Regions from separate parts of the Ciceribacter sp. L1K23 genome, predicted to be linked through region 1. Evidence: predicted binding sites of a transcription regulator. Region 1 holds the regulator's gene; the other holds the start of a gene.
What was found. Region 1 encodes HrcA, which represses chaperone genes, less so after heat shock. Its sites were predicted from a motif close to GTTAGCACTCNCNNNNNGNGAGTGCTAAC; they were not measured.
Positions count from the first base shown of each region.

Region 2: a site for HrcA is predicted at 4,989-5,017, ahead of groES (co-chaperone GroES). Genes of this name have one in related genera too.

Region 1 covers NZ_JAGRRC010000001.1:3,392,468-3,406,993, reverse strand. The annotation lists gene J5J10_RS16455 (CHASE3 domain-containing protein) at 1-457, opposite strand, end outside; gene ubiB (2-polyprenylphenol 6-hydroxylase) at 566-2,140, opposite strand; gene ubiE (bifunctional demethylmenaquinone methyltransferase/2-methoxy-6-polyprenyl-1,4-benzoquinol methylase UbiE) at 2,146-2,922, opposite strand; gene mutM (bifunctional DNA-formamidopyrimidine glycosylase/DNA-(apurinic or apyrimidinic site) lyase) at 3,071-3,952, shown strand; gene J5J10_RS16435 (enoyl-CoA hydratase) at 3,984-4,757, shown strand; gene rpsT (30S ribosomal protein S20) at 4,969-5,235, shown strand; gene dnaA (chromosomal replication initiator protein DnaA) at 5,996-7,543, shown strand; gene J5J10_RS16420 (PhnD/SsuA/transferrin family substrate-binding protein) at 7,573-8,379, shown strand; gene J5J10_RS16415 (fatty acid desaturase) at 8,361-9,344, opposite strand; gene hemW (radical SAM family heme chaperone HemW) at 9,591-10,772, opposite strand; gene rdgB (RdgB/HAM1 family non-canonical purine NTP pyrophosphatase) at 10,776-11,420, opposite strand; gene J5J10_RS16400 (VOC family protein) at 11,417-11,836, opposite strand; gene rph (ribonuclease PH) at 11,862-12,578, opposite strand; gene hrcA (heat-inducible transcriptional repressor HrcA) at 12,744-13,823, shown strand; gene grpE (nucleotide exchange factor GrpE) at 13,911-14,526, shown strand, end outside.
Region 2 covers NZ_JAGRRC010000001.1:2,927,792-2,942,317, forward strand. The annotation lists gene ileS (isoleucine--tRNA ligase) at 1-500, opposite strand, end outside; gene J5J10_RS14135 (GGDEF domain-containing protein) at 778-1,965, opposite strand; gene J5J10_RS14140 (bifunctional riboflavin kinase/FAD synthetase) at 2,083-3,063, opposite strand; gene J5J10_RS14145 (TIGR01459 family HAD-type hydrolase) at 3,075-3,926, opposite strand; gene soxR (redox-sensitive transcriptional activator SoxR) at 4,013-4,447, opposite strand; gene J5J10_RS14155 (hypothetical protein) at 4,543-4,884, shown strand; gene groES (co-chaperone GroES) at 5,073-5,369, shown strand; gene groL (chaperonin GroEL) at 5,432-7,072, shown strand; gene J5J10_RS14170 (hypothetical protein) at 7,729-8,175, shown strand; gene J5J10_RS14175 (DoxX family protein) at 8,318-8,764, shown strand; gene J5J10_RS14180 (phytochelatin synthase family protein) at 8,875-9,624, shown strand; gene J5J10_RS14185 (class I SAM-dependent methyltransferase) at 9,658-10,257, opposite strand; gene hisG (ATP phosphoribosyltransferase) at 10,257-10,952, opposite strand; gene J5J10_RS14195 (ATP phosphoribosyltransferase regulatory subunit) at 10,949-12,070, opposite strand; gene hisS (histidine--tRNA ligase) at 12,072-13,628, opposite strand; gene J5J10_RS14205 (hypothetical protein) at 13,776-13,970, shown strand; gene J5J10_RS14210 (hypothetical protein) at 13,996-14,526, shown strand, end outside.

The DNA.
Region 1 (14,526 bases):
TTAATTCCCGACCAAGTTCGGTTTGCACTCTGGCAACCGCTCCAGCCTGGTTGCCGGCGCTGGCAAGAGTGATGGTCTCCTCCATTTCGGATAGCTTCGTCTCGATCGACTGGCCCAATTCGGCGAGCTTGTCAGCTTTGGCGGGTCTGTCCGCCACGAGCGCCTGAACCTCGGCCCATTCGCTACGGATTTGCTCCAAAGCCTGATTATAGGGTTCGAGAAAGCTCTCATCCAGCGTCAGGATGTAGCCGCGCTGGCCGGTCTCGGCGTCGGTAAGTGTTTGCAACAGGTTGGCGCTCGCCCGACGGATGTCGCGTTCGCGGATGATGGCATCGAACGTGCCCTGGGTCCGCTCAACCAGCCAGAGCGACGACAGGACAAGAGCCACAAGAATGGCCGTTCCTATCGCCAGCATCAGAAGCGTCGCGCGCGCAAAGCTGGCATTCGTGGCGGACATGGACATCTCCTGGAGAGCGTGGGCAAAACTGGACGTGCAGGGATGGGCGCTCGGTACGATGACCATCGTTTTCCTCTCTACAAGCGGTAGAAAGAAACAATGATGAGATCAACCCATCTGGATCGCGATTGCGACGAGAGCGGCAGCAATTATCCAGAGAGCAAGCCGACCCCATCTGGTATGGCGCGCCTCCGCTTTGCCGATCGCTTCAGCGGTTTCCGGGTCGAAACGAAGACCGTTCTCGCTCATGTGCATGAGCTCCGAGTGCAGCTTTTCTGTCTTCGTGGCGATTTCGGGCAAGGCTTCCGCCAGCCGCACCGCCGCCTTCACGCCGTCCTTGAGATCGGTCGCTATCCGCCTTGGCCCGAGATTGTCGCGGATCCATTTTGACACGACCGGATCGGCTGCCTTCCACATGTTGAAGCGAGGATTGAGAATCCGCGCCACGCCTTCGACAACGACCATCGTTTTCTGCAGCATCACCAGTTCCGGGCGGGTTTCCATCTCGAAAAGCTCGGTGACCTCGAAAAGAAGCGTCAACAAACGCCCCATCGAAATCGTTTCCGCCGGTTGACCGTGGATAGGCTCGCCAATCGCCCGGATCGCCTGCGCGAAACTGGCGACATTATGATGCGAGGGGACGTAACCCGCCTCGAAATGCACCTCGGCGACGCGCACATAGTCGCGTGTGATGAACCCGTAGAGGATTTCGGCCAGGAACCGGCGCTCCTTTTTGCCGAGCCGGCCGGAAATGCCCATGTCGACCGCAACGATCATTCCCGTCGGGTCGACGAAAAGGTTCCCCGGATGCATGTCCGCGTGAAAGAACCCGTCACGGAGGGTATGGCGCAGGAACGACTGTATCAACGTATCTGCCAGGGCATCGAGATCATGGCCGGCCGCCTTCAAGGCCTCGACGTTCGACATTTTAATGCCGTCGATCCATTCCATCGTGACGACGTCGCGTCCGGTGCGCTCCCAATCGACCGCCGGAACCCGAAAACCAGGATCGTCCTTAGTGTTCTCGGCGATTTCCGAAAGGGCAGCAGCTTCCAGCCGCAGATCCATCTCAACCTTGGTCGTCTGTTCGAGCGCGCGTGTTACCTCGACCGGTCTCAGCCGTCGGGTATGCGGCAGGAAACGCTCCTGCAGCCAGGCGACCAGGTACATGGCTTCCAGATCGGCGGAAAAACGTCGGCGAACACCTGGCCGGATCACCTTGACGGCGACCTTCCGCGGGCCGTCGGCAGTGATAACCTCACCAGGATGGACCTGCGCTATGGATGCCGCCGCGACCGGTGGATCAAGCCGCGTGAAGAGTTCCTCGACCGGACGGCCGAGAGATCCCTCAATGGCCGCTCTCGATGCCTCTATCGGAAAGAAGTCCATCCGATCCTGGAGGCCGGCAAGATCCTCTGCCAAGTCAGCGCCGACGACATCGGGACGTGTCGCAAGGAACTGTCCGATCTTGACGTAGGAGGGGCCGAGCCGCGCCACGGCCTTAGCCAGGCGATCGGATCGTTGCTGCGACTTGCTGCGGCGTCGCGCGAGGAGGCTGGCCGCCGATTTGCCGAACGCCACCATTGGCGGCAGGCCCTCCGCCGGCAGCGACTCGATGACACCTTCGCGCATCAAGACCCAGCCGACCCGCGCGAGACGGAAATATGCTCCGAGTGTGCTCATCTAGCTCAGAGTTTCCAGCCGGAGTGCAGGCAGGCAATGCCACCGGAATAATTGGTGAAGGTGACACGTGAGAAGCCGGCAGCCGAGATCATCGCCGCGAAATCCCGCTGGTTCGGAAACTTTCGGATCGACTCCACGAGATACTGGTAGGGTTCGGCATCGCCCGTGATCATCTTCCCGAAGCGCGGTATCGCCTTGAATGACCATTCGTCATAGAAACGGTCCAGCAAGGGCATCTCCACGTCCGAGAACTCGAGCACGAGAAGGCGTCCGCCGCGCTTCAGAACCCGGTAGGCTTCCTTTAGCGCAACATCGATATGGGGTACGTTCCGGATGCCGAAGGCGATGGTGTAGGCGTCGAAACTACCACTTTCGAACGGAAGCTCTTCCGCATTCGCTTCAACGAAGGTGAGATTTTCGGAAAGCCCCCTTTTGGCGGCACGCTCCGACCCGACCTCCAGCATGGAGCCGTTGATATCGAGAACAGTGGCCTGCGCCTGACGGTCAGACGCTTCCACGATCCGGAATGCGATGTCGCCTGTCCCGCCGGCAACGTCTAGAACGCGGAAGTCGGGGCTCTTGCGGGGATGGAGCGCAGCAACCATCGCATCCTTCCAAAGCCGATGAAGTCCGGCCGACATCACATCATTCATAATGTCGTACCGTTTTGCGACCTTGTGGAAGACTTCGTTGACCAGCCCCTGCTTCTCGGTCTCGGGGACTTCGCGAAAGCCGTAGGACGTTTCCATGCCGCCCTCGGACGAAATACGGCTTTTGGTCATCCGGTCGTGCTCCTTACTCATACGGGTCCGAAGACCATAGCGAAATTGTCTTTCGCGGGCTATCTCTGCACGCGACATGCGCCTGCGGCCACTTGGCGCTGTTCTATAGCCGAGCGCCGGTCGCGTTTAAACAGAAAGATGGGATGCGATGCCCGAATTGCCAGAGGTGGAAACGGTGAGACGGGGTCTTGCGCCGTCGATGGAGGGGAGCGTGCTGTCTCGGCTCGAGCTACGCCGACCGGATCTGCGATTTCCCTTTCCTGGACACTTTGCAGAGCGCGTCGCCGGACGGCAGATCCTGGGGCTCGGTCGCCGGGCAAAGTATCTGCTGATCGATCTCGACGGCGGCTTGACGATCATCGCTCACCTGGGAATGTCCGGCTCCTTCCGCGTAGAGGAGGCCGATGCACCCGGAAATTTCCATTATGCCCGAGTCAAGGATGAGAAGCATGATCACGTGATCTTCCATCTTGCAACTTCTGGCGGCCCGGTGAAGATCATCTATAACGATCCCCGTCGTTTTGGCTTCATGGACGTCGTTGAGCGCACGGCGATCGATGATTGGCCAGCTTTTCGTGGGCTGGGCCCAGAGCCAACCGGCAACAAACTCGATGCGGGATATCTGGCGGCCCGTTTCGCGGGTAAGCAACAGCCACTGAAACAGGCGCTCCTCGACCAGCGCGTCGTGGCCGGCCTTGGCAATATTTACGTCTGTGAGGCGCTTTGGCTTTCCGGCCTCTCGCCCGAGCGCCGGGCGGCAACACTCGTGACCGCCACCGGAAGGCCGACGGCGGCACTGGGCCGTCTGGTTGACGCTGTCAGGACGGTGATTGCCGATGCCATCGCGGCGGGTGGGTCATCGCTCCGCGACCACATCCGGACCGATGGATCGCTGGGTTATTTTCAGCATAGCTTCAAGGTCTATGACCAGGAAGACAAAGCTTGCCAGTCCCCGGGCTGCAACGGTACCGTTCACCGTATCGTGCAGGCCGGGCGATCTACCTTCTTTTGCCCGCGCTGCCAGAAATGAAACCGCTGTCAACGGTTAGGGAATGAGACAAATGAGCTATGAAACCCTTCTCGTCGAGATGCGCGGACAGGTCGCGCTCGTGACGCTCAACCGCCCGCAGGCGTTGAACGCGCTCAATTCGACGGTCATGGAGGAACTGGTTGCGGCCCTGGAGACATTTCATAACGATGCCGAGGTCGGAGCGGTCGTCCTCACCGGCTCGGAAAAGGCGTTCGCCGCGGGCGCTGACATCAAGGAAATGCAATCCCTTGAGTTTGTGGATGCGTATCTCGGCGATTTCATTGGAGGCTGGGATGGTGTCTCGACCTTCCGCAAACCACTGGTAGCGGCCGTCTCTGGCTTCGCCCTGGGTGGTGGATGCGAGCTCGCGATGATGTGCGATTTCATCATCGCCGCGGAAAACGCGAAATTCGGCCAGCCTGAAATCACGCTGGGCATCATCCCCGGCATGGGTGGAACCCAGAGGCTTGTGCGGGCCGTTGGCAAGGCAAAGGCGATGGATATGTGCCTGACTGGGCGCATGATGGACGCCGCTGAAGCCGAACGTTCGGGCCTCGTTGCCCGCGTGGTTTCCTATGACCGACTTCTGGATGAGGCTGTCGAGGCCGCGGTCAAGATAGCCTCCTTATCGAGGCCTGCGGTGGCCATGGCGAAGGAGAGCGTGAACCGTGCCTTCGAACAGACGCTGACGGAGGGCCTGCGTTTCGAGCGCCGGTTGTTTCATTCCCTCTTCGCGACCGAGGACCAGAAGGAAGGGATGGCCGCCTTTGTCGAAAAGCGGAAGGCGCTGTTCAAGCATCGCTAGCGTTTCGGCGCGCAGAGTCAAATGACTCGCTTTCCGGGTGGCTTCGTCGAAATTGCGCGTTGACGGATGATCGCTTTCCCGCTATACGGCCGCCCACGACACGGAAAACCTTCCGGTTCTTCCGCGATTGCTCCCCAATGCTGGCTTGACCGTCTGTTGCGGCCCGACGCGGCGATATGGGAGTTTGGTTTGAATTCGAAGAGAGGCATCCATGGCCAATACAACTTCGGCTAAGAAGGCGACCCGCAAGATCGCACGCCGTACCGATATCAACAAGGCACGTCGCTCGCGTGTTCGTACCTTTATCCGCAAGGTCGAGGAAGCTCTGGCCGCAGGTGATCCGGCGGTTGCCAAGGAAGCCCTTCGTGCGGCGCAGCCGGAGTTACAGCGCGCAGCCTCCAAGGGTGTCGTTCACGCCAACACTGCGTCGCGGAAGATTTCGCGTTTGGCGCAGCGTGTGAAGGCCCTGTCTGCCTGATTTAAGACATTTTTCTGCCGCATTTAAATTGCCCGATCATTTGATCGGGCTTTTTGCGTTGTGTCGTTCATGTCGTCCCTAGGCCGGCGAGGACGTAACATTTAAATGACGGCCGCGTGACAGAAATTATCGTTTAATTACAATCATTTGTTAGAGGTTCATTCATGTTCTTGAACCTCACTTTACGGCAAGCTGCCCCGTTTTTGAGTCAAGCGAATTTTTATTTTTCTGGCCCTACGTCCGCTCGTCATCACCTGAAATTTGAATCTCCTTGATTCCAAAGAGAATATTTTTCGAGGAATTGTGACATTGAAAAAGACGCCTCGGAGTCAATGGGCAGGTCTTAATTTGACGTAAAAATTCGCGGTTGATCTTGGTCTGTGATCCTGCCTTAATACCTCTCGGCAGACGGCGAAAATTGGTCGGATGGGCGTGAGGGCTTAAGCCCCTTTTCACCCGCTTCCGGTTGATGTTGTCTGTGGACGAGGCGTTTCCGCCTCGTTTTTTCAAACAGTCGCGACGTGGCGCCGAAACTTTCCCTGTTTCGGAGCGTGGGTCGTTTTGTCCGTTGTTCGTGGAAGACGGGAACGAATTCGGATGGAGAGAGAGGCATACGGAAGGGGTTGATCGTTCATGACGAGGATGGGCGATCATAACGCGGGGACAGGGTTGGCTGAGGCGGTCGATGTTAGTCGATGCCGGTTGATCCTTAATGTGACGGCGACAGCCGGCATCTGAAAATGAAAAGGCGGCAAATAATATGCAAATGAATTCATCGATAGCCGGCGCACCGGATCATGACGGTGCTCGCCAGACGACTATGGCCGTTTGCAGCGAAACGGCGGAGGGTAATCCCGAAATGAAGCATGATGCACTGTTCGAGCGTTTCAGCGCGCGGCTGAAGGCTCAGGTCGGCCCGGATGTGTTCGCGAGCTGGTTCGGACGCCTCAAGCTTCATTCTGTATCAAAGAGTGTCGTACGCCTCAGCGTGCCGACAACCTTTCTGAAGTCGTGGATCAACAACCGCTATCTTGATCTCATTACCTCGCTGCTCCAGGCGGAAGATCCGGGCATCCTGAAGGCCGAAATTGTCGTGCGAAGCGCAAGCAGGAGCGTCAAGCCGGCAATAGAGGGCCGCCTGCAGGTAAACGAGCCACAGAACGTCCAGCCGCGCCGACAGGGTCTTCAGACCGTCGGTCAGGCTGCTCCGACGCCCCAGTCCGCCCAGCCGGCACGGGTTGCAGCCGGCAGCCCCTTCTTCGGCTCGCCGCTCGACAGCCGCTTCACGTTCGACAGCTTTGTCGAGGGCGCTTCCAACCGCGTCGCGCTGGCCGCCGCCAAGACGATCGCGGAAGCCGGTGCGGGTGCCGTGCGCTTCAATCCGCTGTTCATCCATTCCTCGGTCGGGCTCGGCAAGACGCACCTGCTCCAGGCAATCGCAAACGCCGCAGTCCAGAGCCCGAGGGCTCCGCGTGTGGTCTATCTCACGGCGGAATATTTCATGTGGCGCTTTGCCACCGCGATCCGCGACAACGACGCCTTGACGCTGAAGGAGTCTCTTCGCAACATCGATCTCCTCGTTATCGACGACATGCAGTTCCTGCAGGGCAAGATGATCCAGCATGAATTCTGCCATCTGCTGAACATGCTGCTCGACAGTGCCAAGCAGGTTGTGGTGGCTGCCGACCGCGCGCCCTGGGAACTGGAGTCGCTCGATCCGCGCGTCCGTTCGCGCCTTCAAGGCGGTGTTGCCATCGAGATGGAAGCACCAGATTTCGAGATGCGCCTCGAGATGCTGAAAAACAAACTTGCCTCAGCCCGCCAGGACGACACATCGCTTGATATTCCCGAGGAGATTTTGGTGCATGTGGCGCGCAATATCTCAAGCAGCGGTCGCGATCTGGAAGGTGCGTTCAACCAGCTCATTTTCCGTCGGTCCTTCGAGCCGAACCTGTCGATTGACAGGGTCGATGAGCTTCTCGCGCATCTAGTCGGTGCGGCCGAGCAGAAGCGGGTGCGGATTGAGGATATCCAGCGGATCGTTGCCCGCCACTACAACGTGTCGCGGCAGGAGCTTGTCTCGAACCGTCGTACCCGGGTGATTGTCAAGCCGCGTCAGATCGCGATGTATTTGTCGAAGACGCTGACGCCACGCTCGTTCCCGGAAATCGGTCGGCGGTTCGGCGGTCGCGATCACACGACCGTTCTGCATGCGGTCCGCAAGATCGAGGAACTGATCGGTGCCGACACGAAACTCAGCCATGAAGTTGAACTTTTGAAGCGGCTGATCAACGAGAACAACGCGTGATAGCGCGCGAGGTGGGGGCTCGTTGACCGATGGCGAGCGCCAGCCTCGCCATGTACGATTTTTGTGAGCCCGTGCGGCAGGCGAATGATGCGCTATGGCGGATCATTCGCGACGACCTGACGAAAGCCGGATTTTCCGCGCCTTCGAAGCTTGACCGATCCTCCCCTTATGATGCGTTGTGGCGAAGAGAGGATTTGGTTTTTGCGCAGACCTGCGGCTATCCGTATATAAAGCAATTGCGTGGGCATGTTCGCCTTGTAGGCGTCCCGATTTACCGGTTTCCGGGCGGAAATGGTATCGATCGCGCCAGCCTTGTGGTTGTTCGTGACGCCGAAGGGATCGGCGGTATTGAGGATCTGCGGAACCGGCGGGTTGCGGTGAACGATCCGATGTCGAACTCCGGCATGAATCTGCTGCGTGCGCTGATCGCGCCCCAGGCGATTGCGGGCCGTTTCTTCGCAAAGGTATCCTTTACCGGAGGCCACCTGATGTCACTTGCCGACGTTCTTGACGGTCACGCCGACGTCGCGGCGATAGACAGTGTGACTTTCGGCCTTCTCGCTGCGCATTCGCCGGACGCCCTAAAAGGGGTGAAGGTTTTGATGCAAACACCCGCCGGACCAGGCTTGCCGATTATTTCGCGGAAAGACGCCACCGATGCGGAGGTATCGGTTGTCCGGGAAAGCCTGTCGCGGATAGCGACCCAGCCGGCTTATGCGGCGATTAGGGAACCTCTCGGCCTGGTTGGCTTCGAGGTTCCTGATCAGGCGGCATATGACGCGCTGACCGAACTCGAGGACTTCGCCCTTCGCAATGGCTATCCCGTCATCAACTGATCAGTATAGCTGATTTCGGTCGCCACGCTGGTTTGGCCAGCCATGTGCTGCGGGTGGATCGGCTCGTGATGCTGTCGGAAAAGATAACGCCGCGCGACATCGAGATAGCCGTTGTAGACGAGCCCGCCATTGAGCTCGATGAAGGCCTGCCGTTGAGCATGATAGAGCCCCGGTATCTTGTACCATGGCAATTGCGGCAGGCTGTGATGCACGATGTGGAGATTGTTATAAAGGAAGAGCAGGCCGAATGCCGGGCTCTTTTCGACAATCGCCGTGCGCTCCTCCTTCGTGCCAGCATAGCGGTGCTCGGCAAAGGAGCGGAGTCTTGAGAAAGCCAGGCCTGAATAGGCAAAGGCGACAAGATAGATCCATATCGGCATCTGGCAGATGACAACCACCCAGAAGATAATCGCAGCAACGCCGACGAGATGCCGAAGCCAGACGGCGGCATGTGTTGCGTCGCCCCGGACGAAGCGTGCGGCTTCCGATCCCCAGAGCGCGGCGACTGCAATCAGCGGACCGAGGGTCAGTCGTCCAGCCAGGGTATTGTTGACCCGGCGGATCATCTGTCCGATCCGACCTGTTTTGTTCCAGCCGTCATCGGTAAAGTAGTAGGATTCCGGATCCTCGATCGGATCCGTCAGCCATTCGTCATTATGATGTTTCAGGTGAGCGTGCTTGTAGAGCGTATAGGGTAGCCACAAGGAAACCGGTGGCCAGCCGATTGCGTCGTTGATCCGTCGAAAACGCGTCGGATGTCCGTGCAATACTTCATGCTGCAGGGAGCCATGCCAAGCGATTGTCCATCCTCCGAGCACGAACAGGACGATGAACGGGAAAGTCGTCCAGTAGAAAGTCAGAATAAACCAGGAAAGGTATATCGTGCAGGTCAATACAAGCGTGGGAAGTTCTACCGAAAAGCGCGAACGCTTGCGGCGGTGAAGGTCGTCTGAAATGTATGACATGTGTTGCCGTGAATTCAGCAATCAGGTTCCGAACGCGGAGAGCAAATCATCCTGGCGCTACCTGATCGAGATAGGAGCGAAAGCAACCGGAATCGTCAAGAGAACGAAAAGTGTACTGACCGGCGGCGCGTAATTTTCTTCTCGTCAGCGTTCGCACATTGTCCTCGAACACAATGTGTTTGCAACCGTGGTCGAAAAATCCGGATAACGGCGGAAAGTGATCCGGGTTCGGAAGACCGTTACACGTCAGCTCGCAAGATCTGCGACCACGCTGTCGAGAATGAGCATGCCTTTTGGCGTGCAGCGCAGGCGCGAATTGCCGAGGCGTTCGATGAAGCCGTGTTCCAGTAAAAAGGTTTCGCGATCCGGATCCGGATCGCGACCGGAAAGCTGCTGCCACCGCGCAAGGTCTACACCCTCGCGCAATCGCAATCCCATCAGCAGCAATTCGTCCGCTTGTTCGTCGCGTCCCAATCTCTCCTGGTCAACGATGCCCTCGCTGCGCTGCTCGACCAGTTCGAGCCATTGTTCCGGGTTGCGTTCGGTCGCTGTGGCGAGCTTAACACCCTCCCGACTGATCCTGCCGTGCGCACCCGGCCCGATGCCGGCATAGTCGCCGTAGCGCCAGTAAGTCAGGTTATGACGGCTCTCCGCACCCGGACGGGCATGATTGGAGACCTCGTAGGCCGGCAATCCCCTTGCCGCCGTGATGTCCTGGGTCGCCTCATAGAGGTCAGCCGCGCGATCGTCGTCAAGTGTGGTGAGTTTGCCGGCCTTATGGAGGCCGTAAAAGGCCGTCCCCTCCTCAATCGTCAGCTGATAGAGCGAAAGATGATCCGCCGCGTAGGAAATCGCCTCCTCAAGTTCCTGTTCCCACGCCTGAACGGTCTGGTCCGGGCGGGCGTAGATAAGGTCGAACGACATGCGCGGAAAAATCTCTCGGGCGAGCCGGATCGCCTTCAAAGCGTCGGCGACGTCGTGAAGCCTGCCAAGGAACTTCAGATCTCGATCGTTGAGCGCCTGCACACCCATTGAAACGCGATTGACGCCTGCGGCGTGATAGCCACGGAAACGCTCTGCCTCGACGCTGGAGGGGTTAGCCTCCATCGTCACCTCTATCCCGTCCGGCACATGCCAGTAGCGCGCCACGCCATCAAGGATCGTCTCGATGGTCGACGGTTCCATGAGCGATGGTGTGCCGCCACCGACGAATATGCTGGTGACGGTCTTTGGACCGGAGAGACCACGCATATGCGCCATTTCTCGAAGGAATGCCTGCGCGAAGCGTTCCTGATCGACCGGTTTATGCCGGACATGGCTGTTGAAATCGCAGTAGGGGCATTTCGCCGCGCAGAAAGGCCAATGCAGGTAAACGCCAAAACCCGGTTCCCCCGTGTCGGGCAGGATGAAGGGCGTCGGCTGCAACATATCTCAGCCTTCCAGGCAGGTTTCGACGAAAAGCTTGAACGCACGCGCCCGATGCGAAAGCGCCGTTGCGTCACCCTGTTTCCAGCCGTGTTTCTCGTCTGCGCTCATTTCTCCGAATGTCGCTTCGTAGCCCTCCGGCTGGAAGACGGGATCATACCCAAACCCCTTGGCCCCGCGCGGGGGCCAGACGACCCGCCCCTCCACCTCCCCACGGAAGAACTCGGTATGGCCGTCAGGCCACGCAAGGCAAAGAACGCTGACAAAGCGCGCCGTCCGTTGCGAGGGATCGGATGCACCTTTCTCCTGCAGCGCCTTCTCGACCTTCTCCATAGCCATGACGAAGTCGCGCGAACCGTCCTCCCGTTCGGCCCAGTTGGCCGTGTACACACCCGGCGCCCCGTCAAGTGCGTCAACGACCAGTCCGGAATCGTCTGAAAGCGCCGGCAGTCCCGCAGCGCGTGCCGAGGCGAGGGCCTTGATCGCCGCGTTCTCCTCGAATGTGGTGCCCGTCTCGTCGGGCTCGTCGAATTTCAGCTCAGCGGCCGATTTCGCTGAAAACCCGAAAGGCCCGATCAGGTCGGCGATCTCCGCGATCTTGCCCGCGTTGTGACTGGCAACGACGATGGTTTTCGTGTCGAGCTTTCTCATGGCGTGTCCTGTTTGATGTTCCAAAGGTGAGCTTCCGCGCACTCAAGACTATTGCCTGCCGGGTCGCGAAAGTAGATCGATCGCGCTCCGTTGGGCCAGCGGAAATCCGCCTCGATTTCGACCCCGGCCTCGGCCAGCCGCTCGCAGAGAGCATCGATCGCCGGTCCGGCTGCACGAAAGCACATGTGGCCGGGGCCATGGGCACCGTGGGGTGGAACGGGAAGGGCTTCCTTGTTGGCTTCCTTGCTACTCTGATCCGGATTGAAGATCAGCAGGATACCCGCTCCGCACCGGAAAAAGACGTTGCGATCGCCATGGCGGACGATACGTTCGAGTTGCAGCAGGCCGCCGTAGAAGGCCTCCGCGGCGTCGAGATCGTCCGCATAGAGAGCTGTTTCCAATATGCCGTCGACCAACGCGGCCAAGACGTCTCCCTCGGCCTTAGAAGATGGCCTGCTTTTGCATGTCGACCAGTTCTGCAATGCCGGTCTTAGCAAGTCGCATGAGGGTCAGGAACTCCTCCTCCGAGAAGGGCACGCCCTCCGCGGTACCCTGGATTTCCACGATGGCTCCCGAGCCGGTCATGACGAAATTCGCATCTGTCTCGGCCGCTGAATCCTCAAGGTAGTCGAGGTCGATGACCGGCTGCTTCGCGAAAATCCCGCAGGAGATAGCAGCAACATGATCCTTCAGCACCTTGTCCGCCTTGATCATGTTCCGCGTTTCCATCCATTTCAGGCAGTCGCGCAGTGCAAGCCAAGCGCCGGTGATCGAAGCCGTCCGGGTACCCCCATCCGCCTGGATGACATCGCAGTCGAGAGTGATCTGACGCTCGCCCAGAGCTTCCAGGTCAACGACCGCGCGGAGCGAGCGCCCGATCAGGCGCTGGATCTCGAGCGTCCGACCACCTTGTTTGCCGGAGGTTGCTTCGCGCTTCATGCGGTCGCCGGTCGCCCGCGGCAGCATTCCGTATTCGGCGGTCACCCAGCCCTTTCCGGTGTTCCGCAGCCATGGCGGGGTCTTTTCTTCGAGACTGGCTGTGCAGAGAACATGCGTGTCGCCAAATTTCACCAGACAGGAGCCCTCGGCGTGTTTGGAAAAGGCGCGCTCGAACGAAACCTTGCGCATCTGATCGGTGCGTCTGCCGGATGGCCGCATTGCTAGCTCCTTCTTTTGGTCTACGGTCTTCTACGGGGGGATGCGCCGATTTGCAAAGAAAAAGGACGGTTTGTCCAAGCGCCGCGTCGCCGCATTTTCCGGTTTGTTATCGCCGCTGGAATGCTTATATTTTCCCTCAGTGTCACGTGCGATCAGCTTTGGGAAATGGGCATAACGCGTATTACCGCCATGGATACAGGATCGGCATTGGACGACCGCTCGCGGGAGATATTCCGCCGCATCGTCGAAAGCTACCTCGATTCAGGCGAGCCGCTAGGCTCGCGTAACCTGTCGCGTATCCTGCCGATGTCGCTCTCGCCGGCTTCGGTGCGAAACGTGATGAGCGATCTTGAGGAGCTCGGTCTTATCTACGCACCGCATGTCAGTGCCGGTCGGCTTCCGACTCAGGCGGGGTTGCGGTTCTTTGTCGATGCTTTCATGCAGGTCGGCGATCTCTCCGTCGAAGAGCGTGGTCAGATTGAACGGCAGATTCGGCCGACGGGCACGGATATGCCGATGGACAACTTGTTGACGGAAACAAGCCGGATGCTGTCCGGCCTGTCGAGGGGCGCGGGTCTGGTGATTTCCTCGAAGAATGATCCGGTCCTCAAGCACGTCGAATTTGTCCGTCTGGAGCCGACGAAAGCTTTGGCTGTTCTCGTTGGCGACCACAATCAGGTTGAAAACAGGATCATCGATCTGCCGGCGGGAGTTACTGCCTCTCAATTGACGGAGGCCGCGAACTTCCTCAACGCTCATCTCAACGGCCAGACTCTGAGCGAGCTGCGGAGCCAGCTCGTTCGCCTGCAGCAGCAGGTCGAGATGGAGCTCGATTCCCTGTCGCAAGATCTGGTTGAGCGCGGCTTGGCGGTCTGGTCCGGTGGTGCCGAGGACGAGAAGCTGACCCGCCTTGTGGTTCGCGGTCGCGCCAACCTGCTCGAAGGAGTGGAGGGCGCGGAGGATATCGATCGCCTGCGTCTCCTTTTCGACGATCTGGAGCGAAAGGAGAGCCTGATCGAGCTTCTCAATTTAGCAGAAGCCGGACCGGGCGTGCGCATCTTCATCGGCTCCGAAAACAAGTTGTTTTCCTTGTCCGGCTCTTCACTGATCGTGGCGCCATTCCGGGATGCTGAGGAACGCATCATAGGCGCGGTCGGGGTTATCGGCCCCACCCGGCTCAATTATTCGCGGATCGTTCCGATGGTTGACTACACCGCTCAGCTGATGGCGCGCCTTTCTCGCTGACCTCCCACTTCTTTCTGTCAAAGCCTTGATTTTTCCGCGCCAAGCGCTGATATCGGGCACGATTTCCATCCTCAACCGGAGAACGTCATGACCGACCACGAAACCAAGAACGGACCTGACGCAACGGCTGTCGACCAATCCGAAGCAGCTGAAATTCAGGAACCGATTGCCGAGACCACTGAGCCGGATCCGATCGAAGCTCTTCAGGCTGAGAATGCCGAGTTGCGCGATCGCTATCTTCGCCTTGCGGCCGAGATGGATAACCTGCGCCGTCGTACCGAACGCGACGTGAAGGACGCCAAGGCCTATGCGGTCACAGGCTTCGCTCGTGACATGCTTGCTGTATCGGACAATTTGCGCCGCGCGCTGGATGCCATTCCGTCGGAAGCGCGCGAGGCGGCCGACGCAGGCCTGATGGCGCTGATCGATGGCGTGGAGATGACCGAAAGGGCGATGCTTTCAACGCTCGAGCGTCATGGTGTCAAGAAGATCGAGGCCGAAGGGCAGAAGTTCGATCCCAACTTCCATCAGGCAATGTTCGAAGTTCCGAACCCCAATGTGCCGAACAATACCGTCGTTCAGGTCGTCCAGGCTGGCTACGTTATCGGCGAACGAGTCCTGCGTCCGGCCATGGTCGGCGTGGCCAAGGGGGGGGCAAAGCCCGAAGGAAACGGATCCGAACAGCCTGCGGAAGCAAAGCAGT
Region 2 (14,526 bases), 460 kb from region 1:
GGATTGTCGAAGTCGCCCTCGATGCCGAGGCGCTTGAACTCTTCCGACTGGACGCCGATCCACTTTTCGGCATAGGCGCGGCATTCCTTGCGGAACTCGATCATGGCTGACGGCTGCTTGAGGTCGGGCTTTTCCTTGCCCTTCGAACGGTAGTTCTCCTCCTCGATCTTCCACTCGATCGGAAGGCCGTGGCAGTCCCAGCCGGGCACGTAGTTGGCGTCGAAACCGCGCATCTGGAAGGAGCGGTTGATGACGTCCTTCAGGATCTTGTTCAGCGCGTGGCCGATATGGATGTTGCCGTTGGCATAGGGCGGGCCGTCGTGGAGGACGAACTTCTCGCGGCCGGCGGCGGAGGCGCGCAGGCGCTTGTAGAGACCCATTTCCTGCCAGCGCTTGACCATCTCCGGTTCCTTCTGCGGCAAGCCGGCGCGCATCGGGAAGTCGGTCTCAGGCAGATAGAGAGTGGAGGAGTAGTCTACTTTTTCAGCGGTATCGGTCATGATCTAGCCATCGCAGCGGCGCGTATGCGCCGGAAAAAATCGGGAAATCTGGCGGTTGATGAGGCGCCGGACAAGCGCCGAAAACCCGGACCCTCCGGCAGCTTTCAAAGCGCGCGGAAGGCCGGGCCAATAATTCGAATAGAGATACGCAGCCAAACCCGGGTCATGGTGGCGGTTGTTTAAGCGGTTTTACGGGGAAAAGGAAGAGGTCGGAAACAAGAATGTCGGAGGCCGACAAAGGGCACACTATTGTTTCCCGAAACGGCTTCGCGGGCGGTCAGGCCGTACGGGAATAGACGTGTGTTGGGGTCGACGGCTCACGATTGACCGGGGTCGCGACAACACGATTGCGGCCCTCCGTCTTGGCGACGTAGAGGCTTTGGTCCGCTTCAACCACCCAGGCGTCAAGCGCCCGGTCGTCGCGATCCATGACTGTAAAGCCGCATGAGAATGTAAGGTAGAACGCACTCTTTCCGGAGCGGATTTCGCGGGTGGCGATCGCGCTCCGCAAATGTTCGAGAACGATGGTCGCAGCCGCATGGTCGTGACGCGGCAGGCAAAGACCGAACTCTTCTCCGCCTAACCTGCCGAAGACGGCGTTCGCCGGCATTGCCGAGACAACATGTTCGCAAAACTGAACCAGCGCATCATCCCCGCCAGCATGGCCGTGGGTATCGTTTATGCGCTTGAAGTGATCGATATCGATCAGCGCGATCGCGCCGCCCGTTGTCCGTGAGAGCAGTTCCGCCTCCTCCATGAAGCGGCGGCGATTGAGAATACCCGTCAGGTAATCGGTATCGGCGAGCCTGCGATGGTCTTCGCTCACCCGTTCAAGCTTCAAGACGATCGTCAGCAGAAATGCGCTCAACGTGAAGATGGCGAGGAGAATACTGGTCGGGCCGAGCCAGGACGCTACCGGAAGACCATCTTCGATGCGCAATGGAGATACAGCCGCTATTGCGGCCACCACGGCATTGGCAAATGCGAACAGGCTATAAACCACCACCGCCAGGCGACTGGAGGGCAGCTTCCTGCCACGCGTCGCCCGGTGAATCACGGTCGCCGCGAACACCAGATTCGCCGCTGTGCCAAGGTAAATGAGAGGAACGTGGGCCGAAATCGGAAAATCCATGACTTTCAGACCAACCCGGCAAATGGACACCACTAGTGAGACGACGAACGCCTCCCACCAGCGGTAGCGCAGTCCGAAGAATTCCTTGAAGCCGAGCGCCAGAAGGCCGGCCATGCAGATATAAACGATGCCACCTATATACTCGATCGCCTGCAAGCCGACGGTCTTCGGCATGGCCATCATCATGCCGCCGACCACGATGGACCAGGCAGCAAGGCACCAGATCAACAGCTCCTTCTGACGATGATTGCTCAGCCAGCCAACTGTTGTCGCTATCGCAACCGCGAGATTAAGCAGCGCGGTATAAAGAAAGACCGTACTGAGATCGAGCATCCAACACTTCTATTTTAAATTGTGTGTTGTTACATTAGATAGGCAACAGGTTTCAGAATAATTGATGAAGTCGTATTCTCGTTTGGACTAGCCCAAAACTCGTTCGAAAAACAGCATTCAGAACGAAATGGAGGCATCCAGAGAGCCAAGCGGCCGCACGCCCGAAAGAAGCGCTCGTGCCTCATCTTCGTCCTGCCGTATCTGAGCGACGAGGGGCTCCAGTCCATCAAACTTCAGCTCGTCCCGCAGGTGGCCGAAGAAGGATACGGAACAGAGTTCACCGTATAGATCTCCTGCGAAATCGAAGACATAGGTCTCAAGCAGTGCGGCGCCGTGATCGGTGACCGTCGGACGATAGCCGAAGCTCGCAACGCCGTCGTGGAGAGTTCCGTTTTGTCGGCGGAAGCGGACGGCATAGATGCCGGGCCTCAGTTCAGACTCTTCAGCAAGGGCCATGTTCGCCGTGGGATAGCCCAAGGTCCGGCCCAGTTGCTGCCCCTTGATGACCTCCGCCTCGACAGTGAAGCGATAGCCGAGCAGCCCGGCGGCCTCGGAAACGGCGCCCTCCGACAGCAGTTTGCGGATACGGCTGGACGAGACCACTTCAGATCCCTCATCCCGGAACGCATCGACGAGAGTGACGCCGAAGCCGTGGCGGCTCCCCGCGTTCATCAGGAAGGCTGGCCCTCCTTCCCTACCCTTGCCGAAGTGAAAATCGAAACCCGTGACCACTTCGCTGGCGCCGATCCAATCGACAAGAATGGTCCTCACGAACTCCTCGGCAGAGCGTTGCGAGAACTCCATGTCGAAGGGATACTCGATCACCGAGTGGAAACCCATCGCCTCCAGGAGGCGTGCCCTCAGTGGCGCCGGCGTCAACCGGAACACAGGGGCATCGGGACGGAAAACAGTGCGAGGATGCGGCTCAAACGTCAGCACGAGCGCCGGAACACCGCGGTCTCCGGCAAGTTCCAGCGCACGGTCCAGCACGCTCTGATGTCCGCGATGTACGCCGTCGAAATTACCGATGGCGACCACACCGCCTTTCAAGCGGTCCGGCAGCAGGTCCTTCTTCTCGTTGCGATGAAAAACCGTCATCGGGAATTCTCTCAGGCGAGGCGCTGCATCCAGTACTTCGGCGTCGCATTCTCGCGTTCGAGCCAAGCATTGAGGATCGCCTCGTCCGGCTTACCGTTTACGGTGTATTCGGCAGCGTGAATGCCACCGGAGATGTAGAGCAGGTCCAGGCCATAATCGAGAGCGCCACGCACGTCCGTGGGCATACCGTCGCCGATGGCGACAACGCGCGTCATATCAACCTCGCCGCCACGGGCATCGCGGGCCGCCACGAGCGATGCCTCGTAGATCGGGCTGTGCGGCTTTCCAGCGATCCGGGTCGCTCCACCCAGTTGCTGGTAGTAGGCGGCGATGGCTCCGGCGCACGGGATCATTCGGCTACCACGCTCAACGATGAGATCCGGATTGGCGCAGATCAACGGAATGCTCCTGGCGGAGAAGCCGGCAAGCATCTCGTGATAATCTTCCGGAACTTCCTTTTTGTCATCGAAGAATCCGGTGCAGACTATGGCTTCGGCGTCCGACACGTCTGTCGGCACGACATCGATGCCATCAAGGAGCGACAGGTCCCGGTCCGGCCCGAGGAAGAAGATTTTCTTCGGGCCTGCGGCGATCAGCGTGCGGGTCACGTCTCCCGATGTCACGATCCGGTCATAGGCGGTATCGGCGACTCCGATCATCCGCAACTGGCTGATGACACCCGGCGACGGGCGAGGCGAATTGGTGATAAGAACGACGGTCAAGCCGTTCTCCCGGGCGCGGGAAAGGGCGTCCGACGCCGACGCGAAGGCGTCCACGCCGTTGTGCAGCACGCCCCATACGTCGCAGAGCACGACGTCATAACGATCGCTGATAGCGTTCAGGTTTTCGATGCGCGCGGCCATGTACCCCGATCCCGGTTCGATGAAGTCAGCGGCCCACATTGCAAAGGCGGAGGCCAAAGGCAAGGTCTTTTGCCGCGTTGCGCTTATCAGGGCATGAGGCGCGGGCCTGGACCTTCCTTGCGAAGATTGTCATCCGGATTGCGCAACGGGCAATCATCCAGCGACAGGCAGCCGCATCCGATGCAAGTGTCAAGTTGATCCCGGAGTGCCACGAGCGTGCCGATGCGCTCGTCCAGCTTACTACGCCAATTGGTTGAAAGCCGACGCCAGTCCGCGGCCGTCGGCGGGCGGTCCTGCGGCAAGGTGGCGAGCGCTTCGCGGACGTCGGCGAGAGGCACTCCGAGCCGTTGTGCCGTCTTGATGAGCGCGACCCGTCGCAGGACGCCGCGCGGATAGCGGCGCTGGTTTCCGGAAGTCCGCCAACTGCCGATCAAACCCTCCCGCTCGTAAAAGTGAAGAGCGGATACGGCGATACCGGCGCGTAACGCGACCTCGCCGACCGTCAGAAACCCGTCCGTCATTTTCCTACCACTCGTCATCATTTGCCCTTGATCTCAAGTTTACTTGAGGTTCTATCGTCTGCGGCATTCAATGACAACTCTTCCGGAGACCCCTCATGAACGCCGCTTCCGTATTTCCTCGTAGTGCAAGCATTTTCCGCATTGATCGCTTCGACTGCCCTCGCGACAGCCTTGCTGCCTTTGCAGACCGTCTCGCGCTCATCCATGGCTATTTCGACACTCTGTCCGGCTGCCTCTACAACAGGGTCGCGATCATGGAAGTCGAGGATCGAATTGAAGTGGTGACGGTGGTGGAATGGGAAAACGCGGCATCACTCCGCCAGGCCAAGGCGGCCGTCGACGCATTCTACGAGAGCACCCAATTCGAACCCGCCGCGTTCCTGGCGGAGAACCGCATAGCTGGGCATTTCGGCGTGTTTCAGATGATGCCGCTCTGACCGCCAGCGCAGCCTCGCGCACTCTAGTCACCCAATCAGGTGCGGCTCACGGTTTTTTCGGAGCCGTTCTTGACTCCGCACGGTGCTGTCCCTAAATCGACGTCGCTAGCACTCTTCAATGGCGAGTGCTAACATCATCACGCGGGTCCCTGAGATCCGCCAATGTCATTTGATCGAGGGATTAGACAATGGCAAGCACCAACTTCCGCCCCCTGCACGACCGCGTCGTTGTAAAGCGCGTCGAGTCCGAAGAAAAGACCAAGGGCGGCATCATCATTCCGGACACCGCCAAGGAAAAGCCCGCTGAAGGCGAAATCGTCGCCGTCGGCCCGGGTGCCCGCGACGAAAACGGCAAGCAGGTGGCTCTCGACGTCAAAGTCGGCGACCGCGTTCTGTTCGGCAAGTGGTCGGGCACCGAAGTCAAGCTCGATGGCGTCGACCTTCTGATCATGAAGGAATCCGACATCATGGGCGTTATCGGCTGATCTGCCGATCCGTATCCCACATCAACAATTCACCAAAGAGCTAAGCTCCGGGAGTTTTGAATATGGCTGCTAAAGAAATCAAATTCGGCCGCACCGCGCGCGAAAAGATGCTGCATGGCGTCGACGTCCTCGCTGACGCCGTGAAGGTTACCCTCGGCCCGAAGGGTCGTAACGTTATCATCGACAAGTCCTTCGGCGCTCCGCGCATCACCAAGGACGGTGTATCGGTCGCCAAGGAAATCGAACTCGAAGACAAGTTCGAGAACATGGGCGCACAGATGGTCCGCGAAGTTGCTTCGAAGACCAACGACATCGCCGGCGACGGCACCACGACCGCAACCGTTCTTGCCCAGGCCATCGTTCGCGAAGGCAACAAGGCCGTTGCCGCCGGCATGAACCCGATGGACCTGAAGCGCGGTATCGACCTTGCTGTTGCTGAAGTCGTCAAGGACCTCCAGGCCAAGGCCAAGAAGATCTCGACTTCGGAAGAAGTCGCCCAGGTCGGTACGATCTCGGCAAACGGCGACACGCAGGTTGGCCGTGACATCGCGGAAGCCATGCAGAAGGTCGGCAACGAAGGCGTTATCACCGTCGAAGAAGCCAAGACCGCTGAAACCGAACTCGAAGTCGTCGAAGGCATGCAGTTCGACCGCGGCTACCTGTCGCCCTACTTCGTCACCAACCCGGAAAAGATGGTTGCTGACCTGGAAGATGCCTACATCCTGCTGCACGAGAAGAAGCTTTCGAACCTTCAGGCCATGCTCCCGGTTCTCGAAGCTGTCGTCCAGACCGGCAAGCCGCTCGTCATCATCGCTGAAGACGTCGAAGGCGAAGCTCTCGCAACGCTCGTCGTCAACAAGCTGCGTGGCGGCCTCAAGATCGCTGCCGTCAAGGCTCCGGGCTTCGGCGACCGCCGCAAGGCCATGCTGGAAGACATCGCGATCCTGACCGGCGGCACCGTGATCTCCGAAGATCTCGGCATCAAGCTCGAGAATGTCACGCTCGACATGCTCGGCCGTTCCAAGAAGGTCTCGATCTCCAAGGAAAACACCACGATCGTCGACGGTGCCGGCCAGAAGTCGGATATCGAAGGCCGCGTTGCCCAGATCAAGGCTCAGATCGAAGAAACCACTTCGGACTACGACCGCGAAAAGCTGCAGGAACGTCTTGCCAAGCTCGCAGGCGGCGTTGCCGTGATCCGCGTTGGGGGCTCGACGGAAATCGAAGTCAAGGAACGCAAGGACCGTATCGACGACGCCCTGAACGCAACCCGCGCGGCTGTTCAGGAAGGTATCGTTCCCGGCGGCGGCACGGCTCTGCTGCGCTCGTCCACCAAGATCACCGTCAAGGGTGCGAACGACGACCAGGAAGCCGGCATCAACATCGTCCGTAAGGCGCTGCAGTCGCTGGTTCGCCAGATCGCCACCAACGCTGGTGACGAAGCTTCGATCGTGGTCGGCAAGATCCTGGAAAGCAACACCGACAACTTCGGCTATAACGCCCAGACGTCGGAATATGGCGACATGATCGCCATGGGTATCGTCGACCCGGTCAAGGTCGTTCGTACCGCCCTGCAGAACGCAGCCTCGGTTGCTTCGCTGCTGATCACCACCGAAGCCATGATCGCCGAACTTCCGAAGAAGGAAGCTGCCGGCGGCATGCCGGGCGGCATGGGCGGCATGGGCGGCATGGACATGATGTGAGGCATATGCCTCATATCTGAACCAGCCGGTTCATTTGGCAGGGCGGTCTCCGGACCGCCCTTTTCTTTGCCTTTACTCCAAAAGCAAAGAACAGGCCCGAGGGGGAGGCTCAATCGGCAATTGATTTATATATCGGTGATGTTAGAGTTTCTAAAAAAGGAAGATCGCAATCCGCGGGACGCGAATCCTGGCCAGGGGTCTACGACCATCACCACGCCAGCGGCGCCGGGAGTTCCGACGGTCGAACGCGACATGTGGAAAAATGAACTGTAACGAAATGGTACACAAACGGCAAAAACAATGACTTAGGCGAGCATTCTCGTCGCTATGCAAAAAAGAATTGCCGAAGAGGAAAAAGCAACTATAACGCTGCCCGAGTTTCAATCACCCGCCAACGCATTAGATGTCGTTCGGAATATTTCGATGTCCGAGGGCTTCCGATGGAAAAAACAACGGCGGCGATCGGACATGCGTCAGACGGAAACATATTGCGGGGCCGGTGACGACGATTGGTTGCAATCGTATCGTCGAGGGGTCGAGTAGCGTAAAACTGATACTGAATTTGCTGCCCCGGGGGGCCGTTGGCGGCAATCTTCTTAAAATTCTCCGCGCTGCCGGAGAAGCCTGCTTTGGCTTAAGACTTTTGGGGGATCGTCTTGTTCAAAATATGCAAGTCCAGCGTAGATGAAGCCTTCGACGCATCGCATAACGCCACGGATGAGAGTGGCCTGGACCTGATCAATCGATTTTCAATGGCCGAGGGCTGGGTCGGCGACCTTGCCAATGGCGTCATCCGCCTTGGCGAATATGCAAAGGCGCTCCACGGTGTGGATGGGCCCGAGTGTGGGCTGCTGAGCATGATGCGGTGTTATGAAACCCAGGACAGGGCACACATCCTGGGACTTTTCGAACAAGCCGCGACGACCTCGTCGTCCTTCTGCTACTCCACGACAATCCATCACGGCGATGGTCGACGCCAGCCTGTGTTCTGCATCGGGGAATCTGCAGGACTGGAGGAACAGGCCGAAGTCGGCACCATGGCCGGCGTCTTTCTTTTTCCTAAGTTCAAGATTTCCGCCGCCGCCCTCGCCCGGCTCGCGTAAGACGTCATCAGCATTACAAGACTACTGTTCACGTTTCTCGAACGAAATGTGCATCGTTGTTTATCTATGCGAGACGATGGAAAAAACGCATCTTGCGGCCACTGCGCATAGCAAGTCCGTTCCATCGTTTCAGGAGAAACACATGTCCTCGACCAATAACGCGCTCATTCTTCTTGCCCGCGTGCTGCTTTCCTTCATGTTCATCATGTCCGGTTTTGGCAAGCTTGCCGATCCGGCCGGCACCGCTGGCATGATCGCCGGCGCCGGTCTCCCGGCAGAAACCGCACTTGCCTACCTCGCCGGCCTCTATGAACTGATCGCTGGCCTCTTCCTGCTCGTCGGCTTCCAGACCCGGATCACCGCCTGGACGGTGGCGCTCTTCTGCGTCTTCACCGGTCTCGTCTTCCACACCGGCACCGTGGCCATCGAAGGCTGGCCGGAAGGCGCGCTCGGCTGGATCAACACGCTGAACCAGATCATGGTCATGAAGAACATCACCCTCGCCGGCGGTTATATTCTTCTCGCCGTCATCGGTGCCGGCGCCTACTCGATCGACGCCCGCCGCGGCGCCGCTTCCGCAATCGCCTGATACACCGTCAAGAACTGTCGGAAGGCCGCCGGAGAACTTCGGCGGCCTCTTCTTGTTTTCGCTTGCCTTTGTGGGATAGTGCCTCGTCAAAAATGATCGGAGAGGCAGACATGACATTCCTACGAACAGCAACCCTGTCGATCGCACTGCTGACGGCGAATGGCGCTGCCATGGCGGCCGACCCGCCGAAGCCGAAACTTGGAGCCGATGCGACACCGATCACGGCCGATCACGCCTATCTCAAAACCGCCGCCGCGCCAGACTACTGGGCAATTTCCCCGTTCTACATCCACCAGCAAACATCGTCGGCATGCTCGCTCGCATCGGTAACGATTGCGGTGAACACACTTCGTGGACTGCCCGCCATGGCGGAGGACACTCTCGTGACCCAGGACAATCTCCTGGAAGCGACCAAGGATGAACGCTGGGCCGAGCAGGCTGCTGACGAGGGCGATGGAGTGACCTTCGCCGACCTCACCGAGGATACCGCCCAGAGTCTGAAAGCATTCAACATTGATGCGAAGGTCGAGGCCGCGCAGCCGACGAAGGACACGACGGCGACACTTGATGCGTTCCGCGCGCTCTTGGCCGCGAACGAGGAATCGGCAAAGGACCTCGTGTTGGTCTATTTCAACCAGGGTGTGGTTACCGGAGACTGGGACGGACCGCACGTGTCGCCGATCGGTGCCTATGATGCCGCGACGGACCGGGTTCTGATCATGGATGTCGATCGCGAATGGTATGTGCCTTACTGGACGAAGACCGAGACTCTCTTCAAGGCTCTCGAGCGCCCTGCTCCGGCCGACCAGGGTGTGCTGACCGGTGAAACAGGCGGCTGGGTCCATATCACGATGAAGTAGGGACAGGTCCGAAGGCTGGCGCGACCGGCAAATTCATACCCTTTGCGCCAGCCACACCGTCGCCCCACCGCAATCAGGATCATTCGCCACGTGATCGACGACGACAAAGCCGTTGTCTTTCAGAAGTGCCCGATATTCTTCCGCCGCCAGGCTCGCGTGATAGAGAGGTTCACCCTCGAATTCACCAATTGCTATGCCGTCGGCGGGACCGGAGGTGAACATCAGCATCGCGCGCGCCGCCGCATGCGTGGCAAAGCGGGCAAACATCGAACGCTGGTCATCCTGCGTGAGGTGAAAGAAGCTGTGCCAGGCGATGAGACCTTGAAAGCGCCGCCCAAGGTCCATCGTTCGCATATCAGTCACCAACCATTCGGAACCCGGCATCCGGCTGCGGCAAAGGTCGATCAGCGTCGGCGAGCTGTCAATGCCGGTGACACGCAGTCCTCGCGCAACAAGATCGGCGGCGATCGGTTCACCGGAACCACACCCGATATCGAGCACCGCAGCATTCGTCGAAAGGCCTTCCGCAAACCGATCGAGCCATTGTTTCTCGAACAGGTTCCGGCCTCTTATGCGATCGAAGGCAACCGCATGTCGCTCGTAAAGGCCAGCGATCCGTTCGGCCTCATCCATCAGAGCACCGACTGTACCGCGCTGACGATCCGCGCCACCGTCGCGTCACCTTCATGCTCCGTCTTGCGGGCTCGAACCAGACAGGCCTCGGATCGAAGGATGACGCTATCGGACAGGATTTTCAGATGGTTTGCCCGGAGCGTCGAGCCGGTGGAGGTGATGTCGACGATGATGTCCGCCTGTCCGGCAGCGGGCGCACCTTCCGTCGCGCCGAGGCTTTCGACGATGCGGTAGAGCTGGATGCCGTGCTGGCGGGAGAAGAACTGCTGCGTCAGACGCCAGTATTTCGTCGCGATGGTCAGGCGGCGGCCATGACGTGTTCGGAAATCCGCCGCCACGTCGCCCAAATCGGCCATGCTGTCGACGTCGAGCCAGATTTCCGGAACGGCAACAACGACGTCGGCATGACCGAAGCCGAGGCGGGCGCAGAACTCCACTCGACCATCCGCATCGGCGAGCCCCTCGCGCACGAGGTCTTCCCCCGTCACGCCGAAATCGACCGTGCCATTACCGATTTCGCGGGAAATCTCAGACGCTGAAAGAAAGGCGATCTCGACATCATCCCAGCCTTCGACGCGACCGCGATAGGATCGGTCATTGCCGACGGCAGCGATCTTCATGCCGGCCTTTTCGAAGACAGCCGTGGCGTCGTCCTTCATCCGGCCCTTTGAAGGGAGTGCGATGGTGATCGTCATGGCGCACTCCTCGCGGTCTCGATACGATCGAGCCAGAGCGAGAAACCGACCGCCGGGATGTGGGTCTCGGCCCCGAGCAAGGTCAGCAGGCGATCGAAGCGACCGCCGCCGGCGAGGATGGCGCTCTGGCCTTCCATCGCGATTTCGAAGACAAGTCCGGTGTAGTAGTCGAGAGGTCGACCGAAGGCAGCGCGATAGACAACCCCCTCGAGATCGACGCCGAGATTGGCGAGCGCCGCAACGCGTTCGTCGAAGCGCGACACCGCGTCGCCCAGCCTCAGACCCGCCGCATCGGCGAAGCCGGAGAGCGCCGCGGATGCTTCCGACAACGGCAGTTCGAGCGAGAGGAACTCGCGCAAAAGCAGAAGTGCAGCGCCATCTAGTCGAGTTTCGGCTAGCGTCAGCTTCTCCTTCAGGCGCTGGGCGATCTCGGTTGGTGAGCGGCTGGCATTGGTCGAATAGCCGGTTTCCTGCATGGTTTTATCGATATGGGCAATGAGTGCCCTTTCGTCACCGCTTGCAAGAAGGGTCGCGACCTGTGGCTCCAGTCCGCTGCCATTCTGCGGCGAGGCGAGCTTCAGCAGCAATTGCTCGATATGATCGGCGTCGCCGAATGCGTGGATGAGCCGCTTGCGCCAGCCTGCCGGCAGGCCGAGCGCGTGGACCACTGCCTCGAACACGCCCTGATCGCCCAGCGTTACCGACAGACGACGGCCTGGAAGGAGGCGCGCCAACACTGCCTGCGCATCTGCAATCGCCCTTGCGTCAGCGGCAGCAACGGCGGGATCGCCGAGATCCTCGATGCCTGCCTGATAGAACTCGTTGGAGCCCTCACGTCGCTGACGGAAAACCTCGCCGAGATAGGCATATCGTTTCGGCGTGCCTGTCGCTGTTTCGATGTGGCGAAGACAGACGGGGATGGTGAATTCCGGGCGCAGGCAGAGGCTGTCGCCGCGCTCGTTTTCCGTGAGGAAGATACGACGACGCAGATCCTCGCCTGCCATGTCGAGGAAGGGGGCGGCCGGCTGGATCACCGGCGTGTCGACGCGTGTGGTGCCACGCGAGCCGAATTCCTGCAAAATGGTGCCAGCGAATTCCGGCATGTCGGTCAGGGGCATTTCAGCCGCCCTTCGCCCGGCGGCGATCTTCCGCCTGGGCGGCGAGGATTTCCCTGACCTTGGCGACTAGTTCCGCCTCGGACACCACCTCCTGCGCGACGCGGGCCTCGCGCCATTCGGCATTGTCGGTGATCTCGCCGGACAGGCGCTTGCCCTCGATCAGGTCCTTGATCTGCACGACACCCTGTTCGCGCTCGTCGCCGCCCTGAATGATGGCGATCGGCGAGCCACGGCGGTCGGCGTATTTCAGCTGGTTGCCGAACTTCTTCCAATTGCCCTGGTACATTTCGGCGCGGATGCCCTCTGCTCGCAGAGCCTGCGTGAAACGCTGGTAACGGCCCATGCTCTCGACATCGCCATCCATGACGGTGACGAGGACCGGACCCTGCACGTCGTCCTGACCGAGCTTGCCGAGGTTCTTCAGGGCCGTCATGAGGCGCGAGACGCCGATCGAGAAGCCCGTGGCCGGGACCGGCTGACCCATGAAGCGCGAGACGAGACCGTCATACCGCCCGCCGCCGCCAACCGAACCGAAGACGACCTTCTCGCCCTTTTCATTGGTGACGTCGAAGGTGAGTTCGGCTTCGTAGACGGGGCCGGTGTAGTATTCCAGGCCGCGGACGACGGACACGTCAATTCGAATTTGATCTTCCTTATATCCGGCCGATCTGAACATTTCGGACATCGACCAGAGTTCGTCATAGCCTTGCTGCAGCGAGTCATTGGACCGCTGGTTAGCTGCTAGAAACGCCAGAACGCGCTGATTACTATGGACTATAGCACCATCTTCGACTGTTTCTGATGGTGAAAAAAACAGCGCATTGGTGACAATTCGAATCTGTTCATCATCGAGTTCAGCACCTTTTGTGAAGTCGCCGGATTCGTCCTTTCGACCTTTGCCCAACAGCAAACGTACGCCTTCAATTCCGAACTTGTCGAACTTATCCATCGCCCGCAGCACACCTAGCCGCCGACCGGCATTCTCCTCTCCACCCAGCCCGATGGCTTCCATCACGCCGTCGAGAACCTTGCGGTTGTTCACCCGGATCACATAGTCGCCGCGCTTGATGCCAAGCGCTTCCAGCGTGTCGGCCATCATCATGCACATTTCGGCATCGGCCTGGACGCCCGGTGCGCCGACGGTATCGGCGTCGAACTGCATGAACTGGCGGAAGCGGCCGGGGCCTGGCTTTTCGTTGCGGAAGACGTAGCCGGCGCGATAGGTGCGGTAGGGCAGCTGGATTTCCTGGAAATTCTCGGCGACGTGACGAGCCATGGGGGCGGTCAGATCGTAGCGCAGCGACATCCACTGATCGTCGTCGTCCTGCAGCGAAAAGACGCCCTCGTTCGGGCGGTCCGAGTCGGGCAGGAACTTGCCGAGCGCGTCGGTGTATTCGAAAAGCGGGGTCTCGATCGGGTCGAAGCCGTAGCGCTCGTAGACCTCGCGGATCTTCTCCATCATCTCCGCGGCGGCCCTGATATCGGCGGCCTCGCGATCCACGAAACCACGCGGCAGGCGGGCCTTCAGCTTCTGGGGCTTCTTGTTCTTGTCGCTCATGATGCGGGCACCGGATTTCTTGTGATTTTCAGGTGCCGGTGTCTTAGAGGATCAAGGTTTTGGCGGCAAGGGGCGGAACACTTGCGAAGGCTGGAACAGGCTTCAAACGGGTGATATGTTCACCCTCTAAAACGAGGGGGCCTGCCGTTGAAGAAGCAGATGACGATCGAGATGACGGAAGAGATGCGCGCCGCGCTCGAGCAGCAGGCGGCCGACGCGGGCCTCAGCCTCCAAGCCTATCTCAGCGACATGGTGATCACCCGCGCCGCGCGCGAGCCTGATGCATCCGCGCCTGTCGACGGCGAAAGCCCCGACGCGCCAAACGACGCCCGGACGCAATAGTCGCCTTTTGCAGACATAAAAATCCATGATCCTCGAAGTCCTGAATTATGCGGCGACATGGCCGCTGACCACGCCCGCGCATCGCGGTGCGATCCGCTATTCCGTAAACCTCTGGTCCCGCGCGAACCGTTGCGCGAAGGCGTGGCGCGGGCACGAAGACCAGACGAAGGCGACGATCCTTGCCGCCGCCGCGACGTTGAAGCAGAGGCGAACGGCGGTCGTGCTCGGCTCCGGCTTGCTGCGCGACGTGCCGATCCGCGAATTGTCGCAGATCTTCGACACGGTGGTGCTGGTCGACCTCGTGCATCTCGCCAGCGTGCGGTTCAGGCTTCGGCGACAGCGGCTGCATAACGTGCGATTGATCGAACGCGATGTTTCGGGTTTCGATGCGGGCAGCGGCGTGCAGGATCCGGAACCGCTCGCCTTCCTGCGGCAGGTTCCCTATCTCGACTTCGTCGTTTCGGCCAATCTCGCCTCGCAGATGGGCATGGCGGTGAAACGGCGGATGGAACAGACCGGCGAAGACTGGGCCGACCCTGCCAGGGAACTCGTTTCG